DNA from 2 places in the Sphingomonas sp. S2-65 genome. Region 1 is predicted to be linked to the other one. Evidence: predicted binding sites of a transcription regulator. Region 1 holds the regulator's gene; the other holds the start of a gene.

Region 1 (5,706 bases):
TCACACGACGCGGTCGAGGTGAAGCCGGGATCGTAGGTGAAGGTGCCGGTCTGCGCATACAGCTTGCGGATGTCGACGACGTCGGGTCCGACGCTGCCCGACAGCACCGGATATTCGACGTCTTTTCCCGCCACGTTCAGCTTCGCGGTGTCGCTCATATTCGTGTCCTTATCTGACCCAAATCAGGATTCTTATTTAATCTGGTCGGCAATACGGCCGAGGCTCTCTTCACGTCCCAGTAGTGCCAGAACGTCGTAGATGCCCGGAGAGGTTCGTCGGCCCGTCAATGCGGCGCGCAATGGCTGTGCGATTGCACCCAGCTTCACGCCCGCATCCTCCGCGACGGCGCGCACTGCCGCCTCGAGTGTCTCGGTATCCCAGGTGGCAATGGCGTGGAGCGCAGCATGCACCCGCGACAATAACCCGCGTGCGTCGCCCTCCAGCAGGCCCGCGGCGCCTTCGTCCAATGCCAGCGGGCGCGTGCGGAACAGGAAACCGGCGCCGTCTGCGAGTTCGAGCAGGTTCGCGGCGCGGGGCTTCAGCACTGCCATCGCGGAGGCGAGCAGCGTGCGCTGTGGCTCGCTGGGCTCGAAGCCGAGGCGCGGCACGATCAGCTCCGCAAGCTGCGCATCGTCAGCCGCGCGGATATAGTGGCCATTGAGGTTTTCGAGCTTCTTCAAGTCGAAGCGGGAAGGCGACTTTCCGACGCCGGCGAGGTCGAACCACTCGGTCGCCTGTTCGCGGCTGATGATCTCATCGTCGCCATGCCCCCAACCGAGGCGGAGAAGATAGTTGGAGAGAGCTTCGGGCAGGATGCCGAGTTCGTCGCGATATGCGTCGACGCCGAGCGCGCCGTGGCGCTTCGACAGCTTGGCGCCGTCCGAACCGTGGATCAGCGGGATGTGCGCATAGCGCGGCTCCGGCCATTCCATCGCGCGATAGATCGGCAGCTGACGGAAGGCGTTGTTGAGATGGTCGTCGCCGCGGATGACGTGCGTGACGCCCATGTCGTGATCGTCGACCACGACCGCCAGCATATAGGTCGGCGTGCCGTCGGAGCGGAGCAGGACCATATCATCGAGCTCGGCATTGTTGACGGTGACCGGCCCCTGGACGAGATCGTCGATCGTGACGCTGCCTTCGCGCGGCGCGCGAAGGCGCACGACGAACGGGGCGCCTTCGGCTGCGTCGCTCTCGGGGCGATCGCGCCAGCGCCCATCATAGCGCAGCGGCTGCTTGTTCGCACGCTGCTCGGCGCGCATCGCCTCAAGCTCTTCGGCGGTGGCGAAGCATTTATAGGCAAATCCGCGCGCGAGCATCTCGCGGGCGACTTCGGCATGGCGCTGCGCGCGCGCGAACTGATAGACTTCCTCGCCATCCCAGTCGAGGCCGAGCCAGCGCATGCCGTCCAGGATCGCCTCGATCGCCGGCTGAGTCGAACGCGCGCGATCGGTGTCTTCGATGCGCAGCAGGAACTTGCCGCCGTGATGGCGGGCGAAAAGCAGATTGAAGAGCGCCGTACGTGCGCCGCCGATGTGCAGGAAGCCCGTGGGCGAGGGGGCGAAGCGCGTGATCACGCTGCCTGCGGCAATATCAGATGTTGCGCTCAACCGCGCGTGCTCCCAGACTTGAAAATCGATGGCCAGATCAGCCGCCGAGGCCCCTAGCACGGGGTTGCCGCGCCTTCAAATGGGTGCCCGAACGGCGTTTCGCCAGTATTTCGCCGCGACAGAAAAATGGCTCGAGGTTGAGCGCGAACAGCTGGTGCTGTGGATCCCGGTGCTGCTTGGGGCGGGGATCGCGATATGGTTCCTGTTGCCGACGCGCGAACAGTGGATTGGCTTCAGCCTGGCGTCCAGCGCGGTTGGAGCGGCTGGAATTGCCGCGACCAGGACGAGTCGTGCAGCTCGGTTACTCGGGGTCGCCGGCCTGACGGTGGCGGCAGGGTGCCTGCTTATCTGGTTTCGGGCGGAGCGAGTCGCTTCCCCTGTGCTGTCCCGGCCGGCGGTAGCCCTGGTGACTGGACGCGTCGCTCGCGTCGAGCGGCTGCCCGCTCGCGAGTTGGTGCGAGTCACCCTGCTGCCCGATGATGCGAGGAGCCTGCCGGAAAAGGTCCGAGTGAACTTGCCGGAGGCAGATGTGCCGACGGGGCTAGACCGCGGCGCCCGCATTCAGGTGCGCGCACGGCTCATGCCCCCGGCGGCACCGTCGGTGCCAGGCGCCTATGACTTTGCGCGGGTGGCCTGGTTCGACCGGCTGGGCGCGACGGGCAAGGGCTTTGCGCCGGTGAGGATATTGACACCGGCCGGGTCGGCCAGCGCGGGTTTGCGGCAGCGATTGTCGGCGCACATCCAGTCGCACATCACGGGCAGTGCCGGGGGCATTGCAAGCGCGCTTGCTACCGGCGACCGCGGCGCGATCTCCGAAGAGGATGCCGAGGCGATGCAGCGCTCAGGGCTGGCGCACCTGCTGTCGGTAAGCGGGCTGCACGTGACGGCAGTGACCGCGGCGGCGATGCTGGTGGTTCTGCGGCTGCTTGCCCTCAGTCCGGCGTTGGCACTGCGCTTGCCTCTGCCCATGGTCGCCGCAGGCGCGGGCGCGCTCGCCGCGGTGGGGTACACGCTGCTGACCGGGGCGGAAGTGCCGACGATCCGGTCCTGCGCCGCGGCGTTGCTGGTGCTGCTCGCGTTGAGCCTGGGGCGTGAGGCGATCACGTTGCGACTGGTGGGTGCAGGCGCTCTGCTGGTCCTGCTGCTGTGGCCCGAATCGCTGGCAGGACCGAGTTTTCAGCTGAGTTTCGCGGCGGTGACCGCGATCGTGGTGCTACATGAGAGCCCCAGGCTGCGTGAGTTGTTCGCCAAGCGCGAGGAGGGCCGGGGCACTCGGCTGATGCGCAGCCTGGGCTCGCTGCTGCTTACCGGGGTTGCGGTGGAGCTGACGCTGATGCCGATCGCGCTGTTCCACTTCCATGAGACCGGCGTCTACGGGGCGCTGGCCAACATCATCGCGATTCCGCTTACCACCTTCGTCATCATGCCGCTGGAGGCGCTGGCGTTGTTGCTCGACGTGGCGGGTCTGGGTTGGCCGGCGTGGTGGCTTACGAATCAAGCGCTGTTGCTGCTGCTGGGATCGGCGCGTGCCGCATCGTCGGCGCCCGGGGCGGTGGCGTCGCTGCCCTCCATGCCAGCTGGCGCATATGCGCTGATCGTGGTCGGCGGATTGTGGTTCGCGCTGTGGAGGACCCGTGTTCGGCTGGGAGGACTGGTGCCGCTCGCCACTGGTATAATTTGGGCTTTGCTGACGCCGGGTCCCGATCTGCTGGTGAGTGGCGACGGCCGTCACTTGGCGGTGCGGCTGTCGAATGGATCGATGGCGCTGCTCCGCGACCGCGCGGGCGATTATACCCGTGCGATGCTGAGCGAAAATAGCGGTGCTGGCGACGTGCTTGCCGACTTGGCCGGAGCGCGCGAGGCGCGCTGCAGCGCCGATCTGTGTCTCGTGGATCTGAGCAGCGGAGGGCGGCGCTGGCGCGTTTCCGCGACCCGAAGTTCCTACCTAGTGCCCTGGAAAGCGATGATGGCAAGCTGCGCGCAATCCGACATCGTCGTTAGCGAGCGGCGGCTGCCGCCGGGCTGTTCCCCGCGCTGGCTGAAGCTCGACCGCGACTTGTTGCGGCAGACCGGCGGCGTCGCGATCACCTTTTCCTCGCGCAGCATCCGTACGGTTCGCGACGGGGGCGAACAGCCATGGAAGGCGCCGCCGACCGTCGATCCGCCGCGTATGCGTTAGTAGCGGCGCAGCAGTCCGGCGAGACGGCCCTGTACGCGGATCTGATCGGGGCGGTAACGCTGCGCATCGTAAGCACGGTTGGCGGGGTCGAGGCGAACCATGGCGCCTTCCTTGCGGAAATATTTGAGCGTTGCTTCGGCGTCGTCGATGAGCGCCACGACGATCTCGCCGTCGCGGGCGGTTTCGGTGCGGCGGATCAGCGCATAGTCGCCGTCGAGAATCCCCGCTTCGACCATCGAGTCACCCGCGACTTCGAGCGCATAATGTTCGCCCGAGCCGAGCAGCGCGGCGGGAACCGGGAGCATGGTCGCGCCTTCGAACGCTTCGATCGGCGTGCCGGCGGCGATGCGGCCGTGGAGGGGAATTTCCACGACATCGTTGGCCGGGGTCATGGAAGGTTGCGAAGGTGCCGCGGGGGCGGGGTTTCTGGACTTGCGCTGAGGGCCCTCAGCTTTGCGCTCGGGCATGCGCAGCACTTCGAGCGCGCGGGCGCGGTTGGGGAGGCGGCGGATGAACTCGCGTTCCTCCAAGGCACTGATAAGGCGATGAACACCGGACTTCGACTTCAGGTCGAGCGCCTCCTTCATCTCCTCGAACGAAGGAGACACGCCCGTCTCGTTGAGGCGGTCGGCGATGAAGCAGATGAGCTCGTGCTGCTTGCGCGTGAGCATCGAAGGGTCCTCCGGGTCCAGAACAGACACGGAACGTTTATGCAATGTTCCCCTAAGTTGTCAAGCGAGGTTGAGGATCTCCACCGAGTCGCCGATTTCGGCGGCCGGCGCATGGGGCTGGCGCAGGATCAGACAGTGGGCGCGCGCCAGCGTCCGCAGCATCGAACTGTCCTGGATCGTGGAGGCGTAAGCGCGGCCGTCGCGCAGTTCGGCGCGTAGATAGTCGGTCCGTTCGCCATTGGCGGCCAGCGGTTCGCCTAGCACCGCCAGGCTTGCGCGCGGGAGCGGATCGGCCGCGCCGGCGAGACGCGCGACGAGCGGGCGGACGAACAGGATCGCCGTCACGAAGGCGGATACCGGATTGCCAGGAAGCCCGGTGATCAAGGTCCGTCCGAGCCGCCCGGCCATCACCGGCTTGCCCGGACGCAGCGCCACCCGCCAGAAGTCCATTTGCGCACCCACCGCCTTCAGCGCGGGCTGGACGAGATCGTGGTCGCCCACCGACGCGCCGCCGCTGGTGACGAGCAGGTCCGCGTCGAGGCCGGAGAAGGCGGCTTCGAGCAGGTCCTGGCGATCGGGGAGGATGCCGAGATCGACGATGTCGACCGGCAGATCGGCAAGCTGTGCGGCCAGCATCAGCCGATTGGTTTCGGGAAGCTGCGCCTCGCCAACCGGGGCGCCAGGCGGCACGAGCTCGTCGCCGGTGGCGGCGATCGCGACCCGCACGCGGCGGCGGACGGGGAGCGTGGCGTGGCCCGCGGTGCCGGCCAGTGCCAGGCAGGCGGCGGTGACGCGGGTTCCGGCCTCCAGCAGGCGCTCGCCCTGGGTGAAGTCGAGGCCGCGGCGGCGGACGTTGCGGCCGAGGCGGGGCGGGCCTTCGCCGTTTAGCAGCAACGTGACGCCGTCTCGTGCGGCTTCCTCCTGGACGAGCACGGTGTCGGTGCCCGGCGGGAGCGGGGCGCCGGTGAAGATACGGGCGGCCTGACCCGGGGCAACCTCGCCCGAATAGCCGCGGCCGGCGGCGCTCTCGCCTACCACCCGCCAAGGGCCGGGCAGGTCGGCGAAGCGTATGGCATAGCCGTCCATCGCCGACAGATCGGCCGACGGCTGCGTGCGGTGGGCCAGGAGGTCGTCGGCCAACCAGCGGTTATGCGCCTGGGCGAGAGACACCTGCTCGGCCGGCACCGGTTCGGCGAGGGCGAGGAGGCGGGCCTGGGCTTCGGCAAGCGGGAGGAGCGGGCGCATG
Region 2 (5,706 bases), 1.7 Mb from region 1:
CGTGTCGAAGCCCGTGACGCGCTCGATCGGCGCTTCGAGATGGTAGAAGCAGCGTTCCTGGACCAATGCCGACAATTCGGCGCCGAAGCCCGAAGTGCGCGTCGCTTCGTGGACGATCATGCAGCGCCCGGTCTTCTTCACCGATGCCTCGATCGCCGCGATATCGAGCGGGACGAGCGTGCGCAGATCGATGATCTCGGCATCGACGCCCATTTCCTCGACCGTGCTGGCGACGACATGCACCATCGTGCCGTAGCACAGGATGGTCACCGCCTCGCCCTCGCGGACCGTCGCCGCCTTGCCGAGTTCGACGCGGTAATGGCCGGCGGGAACGTCACTCGCGGGGTGCGCGGTCCAGTTGCGGGCCGGGCGGTCGTAATGCCCGTCGAACGGCCCGTTATAGATGCGCTTGGGCTCGAGGAAGAGCACCGGATCATTGTCCTCGATCGCGGCGATCAGCAGCCCCTTGGCGTCGTAGGGCGTCGACGGGATCACCGTCTTGATGCCCGAAACGTGCGTGAAGATGCCCTCCGGCGATTGCGAATGCGTCTGCCCACCGAAGATGCCGCCGCCATAAGGCGAACGCACCGTGATCGGCGAAATGAAGTCGCCGTTCGAGCGATAGCGCAGCCGCGCCGCCTCGCTCACCAGCTGGTCGAGCGCAGGATAGATGTAATCGGCGAACTGGATCTCCGGCACCGGCCGCAGCCCGTACGCGCCCATCCCGATCGCCACGCCGATGATGCCGATCTCGGTGATCGGGGTGTCGAACGCGCGGGTTTTGCCGTACTTGGCCTGGAGCCCGGCGGTCGCGCGAAACACACCCCCGAAATAGCCGACATCCTCACCCATCACGACCACGCCGGGGTCGCGTTCCATCATCACGTCCATGGCCGAATTGATCGCCTGGATCATGTTCATCCGCGGGGTCGCGCCCGCTTCTGCGGCGTCGCTCATATCCCCGCCGCCTTGCGCTCGGCGATCATCTGCTGCTGCTGTTCCTTCAAGTGCCAGGGTATGTCCTCGAACACGCCCTCGAACATAGTTTCGAAGGGCTGGTGCATGCCGTGGCCCAGGATGCCGTTCTTCTCGGCTTCCCTCTGCGCGCGCTTCACCTCCTCGGCGCAGTCGCGGTCCATCGCCACCTGCCGCGCCTCGTCCCACTCGCCGATCGCGATCAAATGATCCTTCAGCCGCCGGATCGGATCGCCCAGCGGCCACGCCGTCGGCTCGCCCGCCGAGCGATAGGCGGTGGGATCGTCCGAGGTCGAATGCCCTTCGGTGCGATAGGTGAAATGCTCGATCAGCGTTGGCCCCTGGTTGGTCCGCGCGCGCTCGGCCGCCCATTGCGTCGCGGCATAGACCGCCAGCGCGTCGTTGCCGTCCACCCGCAGCCCGGCGATGCCATAGCCGATAGCCCGCGCCGCGAAGGTCGTCGCCTCGGCGCCTGCAAAGCCGGAAAAGCTGGAGATCGCCCACTGGTTGTTGACGACGTTGAGGATCACCGGCGCCTTGTACACCGTCGCGAAGATCATCGCCGAGTGGAAGTCGCCCTCGGCGGTCGAGCCGTCGCCGCACCAGGTCGCCGCGATGCGCGTATCGCCCTTGGCCGCGCTCGCCATCGCCCAGCCCACTGCCTGCGGATATTGGGTGGTGAGGTTGCCGGAGATCGAGAAGAACCCGTATTCCTTGGACGAATACATGATCGGCAGCTGCCGTCCCTGGAGCGGATCGGCGCTGTTGGAATAGATCTGGTTCATCATGTCCACCAGCGGATAGCCGCGGGTGAGCAGGATGCCCTGCTGGCGATAGCTGGGGAAGCACATGTCGTCCGACGCCATCGCCATGGTGGCCGCAACCGACACCGCCTCCTCGCCGGTCGATTTCATGTAGAAGCTGGTCTTGCCCTGGCGCTGCGCGCGGAACATCCGCTCGTCGAACGCGCGGGTCAGCGCCATCGACCGCAGCATTTTCCGGAGCGCATCCGCATCCAGCCGCGGGTTCCACGGACCCACCGCCTGGCCGTTCTCGTCGAGCACCCGGATCAGCGTATAGGCAAGCTCGTGGAAACTGTCGGCCCGGTCGGCCGTATCTGGACGCCGCGCCGAACCCGCGGGCGGCACCTCGACATCGCTGAAATCGGCTTGGTCGCCCGGGCGGAACTTGGGCTCCGGCACGTGCAGCGAAAGCGGCGGCAGATTGGCGCGCGAGGCGTCCATGGGCTCTCCAGAATGGATCCGTGTCGCCCAAGAAGAACGCTCGGAATCGTGTTTCTGATGCGTGTTATAAAATTTCAAACCCGCTGTCGAGTTGGGACAGCAGCCCTGACATAGATAGTTTCACGAGAGACTTGTTTGGGAGAGGAGGAGAGAGGCTGCTTGTCGCAAGCTGTCTTGGGATCGCTCGCTTAATGCCCCTCTCCCCGGAGGGAGAGGGAGATAGAAAGGACGGGTTTACTGCGTCGGGAAGCCTCGCCGCTTGAACAGCGCCTTCACATCGGGATCGCGACCGCGGAACGCCTTGTACGCGTCCTTGCGGTCGGTCTCGTTCCCGGTCGACAGCAACGTCGCGCGGAACCGGTCGGCGGTCTTCTTGTCCCACGGGCTGCCGGCTTCCTGGAACGCGGCCCAAGTGTCGGCATCCATCGTCTCGGACCACAGATACGAATAATAGCCCGCCGAATAGGCGTCACTAGAGAACAGGTGATTGAACTGCGGCAACCGGTGCCGCATCACGATCTCCTGAGGCATGCCGATGCTGGCCAGCGTCTCGCGCTCGAACGCGTCCGGATCGGTGACCGCCACGTCGCGGTCGTGCAGCTTCATGTCGACGATGGCCGAGGACAGATATTCGACCGTGTCGAAGCCCTGGTTGAAGGTCGATGCCTTCTCGATCTTCGCCACTAGGGCAGCCGGCATCGGCGCGCCGGTCTGGTAATGCTTCGCGAAGCGGTTGAGCACCTCGGGCGTCATCAGCCAGTTCTCGTTCACTTGGCTGGGATATTCGACGAAGTCGCGCGGCGTGCCGCCCAGCCCGGGGTAATAGACGTTGCTCAGCAGGCTGTGCAGCGCATGGCCAAACTCGTGGAACAGCGTCGTCGCATCGTCGATGCTGATCAGCGTCGGCTGCCCGGCGCCACCCTTGGTGAAGTTGTTGTTGTTCGACGCCAGCACGATGTGGTTGCCGCGCAGCCCCGAGCGCCCGCGATAGCTCGTCGCCCACGCGCCGGATCGCTTGCCGGCGCGGGCATAGCCATCGAAATAGAAGATGCCGACTTCCTTGCCGGTCTTGCGGTCGCTGACCTGGAAGGTGCGCACGTCGCTCTGGAACACCGGGATCTGGCCGGTATTCTCCTTGAAATCCAGGTCATAGAGCTGCCCCGCCGCCCAGAAGGCGCCCTGGAGGATGTTGCTCAACTCCAGATACGGCTTCACTTCATTCTCATCGAGGTCGTATTTCGCCTTGCGCACCTTCTCGGCGTAGAAGCGATAGTCCCAGGGCTCGATGGTGATCTTGGCGCTTTCCTGATTGGCCAACGCCTGCATGTCGGCGACTTCCTGGCGAACGCGGCCGACCGCGGCGGGCCATACCGACATCATCAGCTTGGTCGCGTTCTCGGGCGTCTCTGCCATGGTATCGTCCATGCGCAGCCAGGCATGGTTCTTGAAGCCCAGGATCTTGGCGCGCTCCTGGCGCAGCTTCAGGATCTGGGCGATCGTCGCGTTGGTGTCGTTGGCGTCGCCATTGTCGCCGCGGTTGATGAACGCGTTGTAGATGCGCTGCCGCAGCGGCCGGTTGGTCGCGTACATCAGCAGCGGCTGGACCGACGAGCGCGTGTTCTTCACCGCCCACTTGCCCGGCTGGCCCATCGCCTTGGCCTCTTCGGCCAGGCTCGCCTTGAAGCTGTCGGACAGTCCGGCAAGCTCGGCTTCGTTGTCCAGGACGATCGCCTTTTCCTCGTCGGCCAGCACCTTGCGGCTGAACTCGGTATAGGCGCGCGACAGCTCCTGGTTGATGCGCTTCACTTCGGTCTTCTGCGCCTCGTTCAGCAGCGCCCCCGACGTCACGGCACTGCGATACTCGCGCTCGAGCAACCGCATCTGCTGGGCGTTGAGGCCCAGGCTCTTGCGGCTGTCGTAGAGCGCCTTCACCCGCGCGAACATCTTGAGGTCCAGGCTCAGCTCGGTGAAGAACGCCGAGATCCTGGGGCTCCATTCGGTGGCGATCGCCTGCACCTCGGGCGTCGCCAGGTTGCTCTGGTACACGCCCCACACCGCGAACAGCCGGCCCATCTGCTCGCCCGACAATTCACTCGCACGGATCGTGTTCTCGAACGTCGGCGCGGCGGAATTGTCGCGGATCTTCACGAACTCGGCGCGCGCCGTCGCCATCGCCTGCTCGAAGGCGGCCGGGAACATCGCCGGCTTCACCTTGTCCCAGGGCGGTACCCCTTCATGGCCGCCGGGCCAGGGCGCCAGCAGCGGCGCGGGATCGATTGCCGGCGTGGTCGCGGGCCTAGTGGCGGGGGCGGCTTGGGGGGCGGTCTGGGACATCGCGGCTCCGAAAGGCAGGGCGAGAAGTGCCGGGGATGCAAGCAACGCAAGACGCAGGCTGAGGATCATTCGGTCTGGCTCCAAAACCGGTGCGGAAAGCGCGCAGCCTAGGGAATATCCACTGCATGGCAATGGTTTGTGGATGAATCGCAATGGCTGGTTGACTCGGCGGCCGGTTGGAACAGAATAGGAACATACCAGTTCCCGAGTCCCCAGTTCGAGTCGCGCCGTGCCAGATCCCGCTATCCTGACCCAGCTTCGCGAGCAACTCCGCGCCATGGAAACCACGGGTTTCAAGCGCCGCCCGGTGCTGCCGTTCGGCATCGGCGCGCTGGATTCGCGGCTGGGCGATGGCGGCCTCAGGCTCGATGCGCTGCACGAGGTTGCCGGCACCACTCCCGACATGGGCGACGACTGCGCCGCGACTCTGTTCATGGCCGGCATCGCCGCGCGCGCCTGGGGACCGGTGCTCTGGGTGGTGCGCCGCCACGACCTGTTCGCGCCGGGGCTGTCGCAGGTCGGGCTCGATCACAAAAGGCTGATCTATGCCGAGGCGATGGATGATGCCGAAGCCTTGGCGATCATGGAGGAAGGGCTCCGGCACCGCGGCCTGGGCGCCGTGATTGGCGAAGTGAAGCGCGTGGCGATGCCCGCCACGCGGCGGCTGCAATTGGCGGCCGAGGGCGGGCGCACCATCGCCTTGCTCATGAAGCGCCACTCGCGCGAGGGCGTCGATCCGCTCGGCGTACCCTCGGCGGCGGTGACGCGCTGGCGAGTCGCCTCGGCGCCATCCACCCCCCTGCCCGTCGAGGGCATCGGTCGGCCGCGCTGGCGGCTCAGTGTCGCGCGGCAACGCGGCGGCGATTCATTCGAACTAGAAGTGGAGGCATGCGATGCAACGGGTCGCTGCGATCTTCCTGCCAAGCTGGCCAATCGACCGGCTGCGGCGGGCGGAACGACGCGCGTCGCCTGAGGCGCGCGCACCTGCCGATTTCACGGCGATCGGCGCGGCCATGGCCACCGAGCATGCCAAGGGCTGCTCGGTGCCGCGCGGCGGCGGCTGGCGTCCCGGCGCGCGCTGGGCCCGCGAGGAGCGGCAGCGCCACATCGACGCGCTGCCCCAGCACCAGCGCCCGCCGATCCGCGACCTCGG

The links. Region 1 encodes LexA, which represses DNA repair genes until DNA is damaged. Its sites were predicted from a motif close to GTTCCNCNCTTGTTCT; they were not measured.
Region 2: LZ586_RS09295 (ImuA family protein) is a predicted target of LexA. The motif match lies at 4,732-4,747, and genes of this name have one in related genera.

The regions. Positions count from the first base shown of each region.
Region 1 covers NZ_CP090953.1:280,332-286,037, forward strand. Annotated here, with positions in the region: gene LZ586_RS01470 (citrate synthase) at 1-158, opposite strand, end outside; gene gltX (glutamate--tRNA ligase) at 192-1,610, opposite strand; gene LZ586_RS01480 (ComEC/Rec2 family competence protein) at 1,690-3,789, shown strand; gene lexA (transcriptional repressor LexA) at 3,786-4,460, opposite strand; gene glp (gephyrin-like molybdotransferase Glp) at 4,521-5,705, opposite strand.
Region 2 covers NZ_CP090953.1:1,957,008-1,962,713, forward strand. Annotated here, with positions in the region: gene LZ586_RS09280 (alpha-ketoacid dehydrogenase subunit beta) at 1-921, opposite strand, end outside; gene LZ586_RS09285 (3-methyl-2-oxobutanoate dehydrogenase (2-methylpropanoyl-transferring) subunit alpha) at 954-2,219, opposite strand; gene LZ586_RS09290 (M3 family metallopeptidase) at 2,454-4,553, opposite strand; gene LZ586_RS09295 (ImuA family protein) at 4,831-5,526, shown strand; gene LZ586_RS09300 (hypothetical protein) at 5,447-5,706, shown strand, end outside.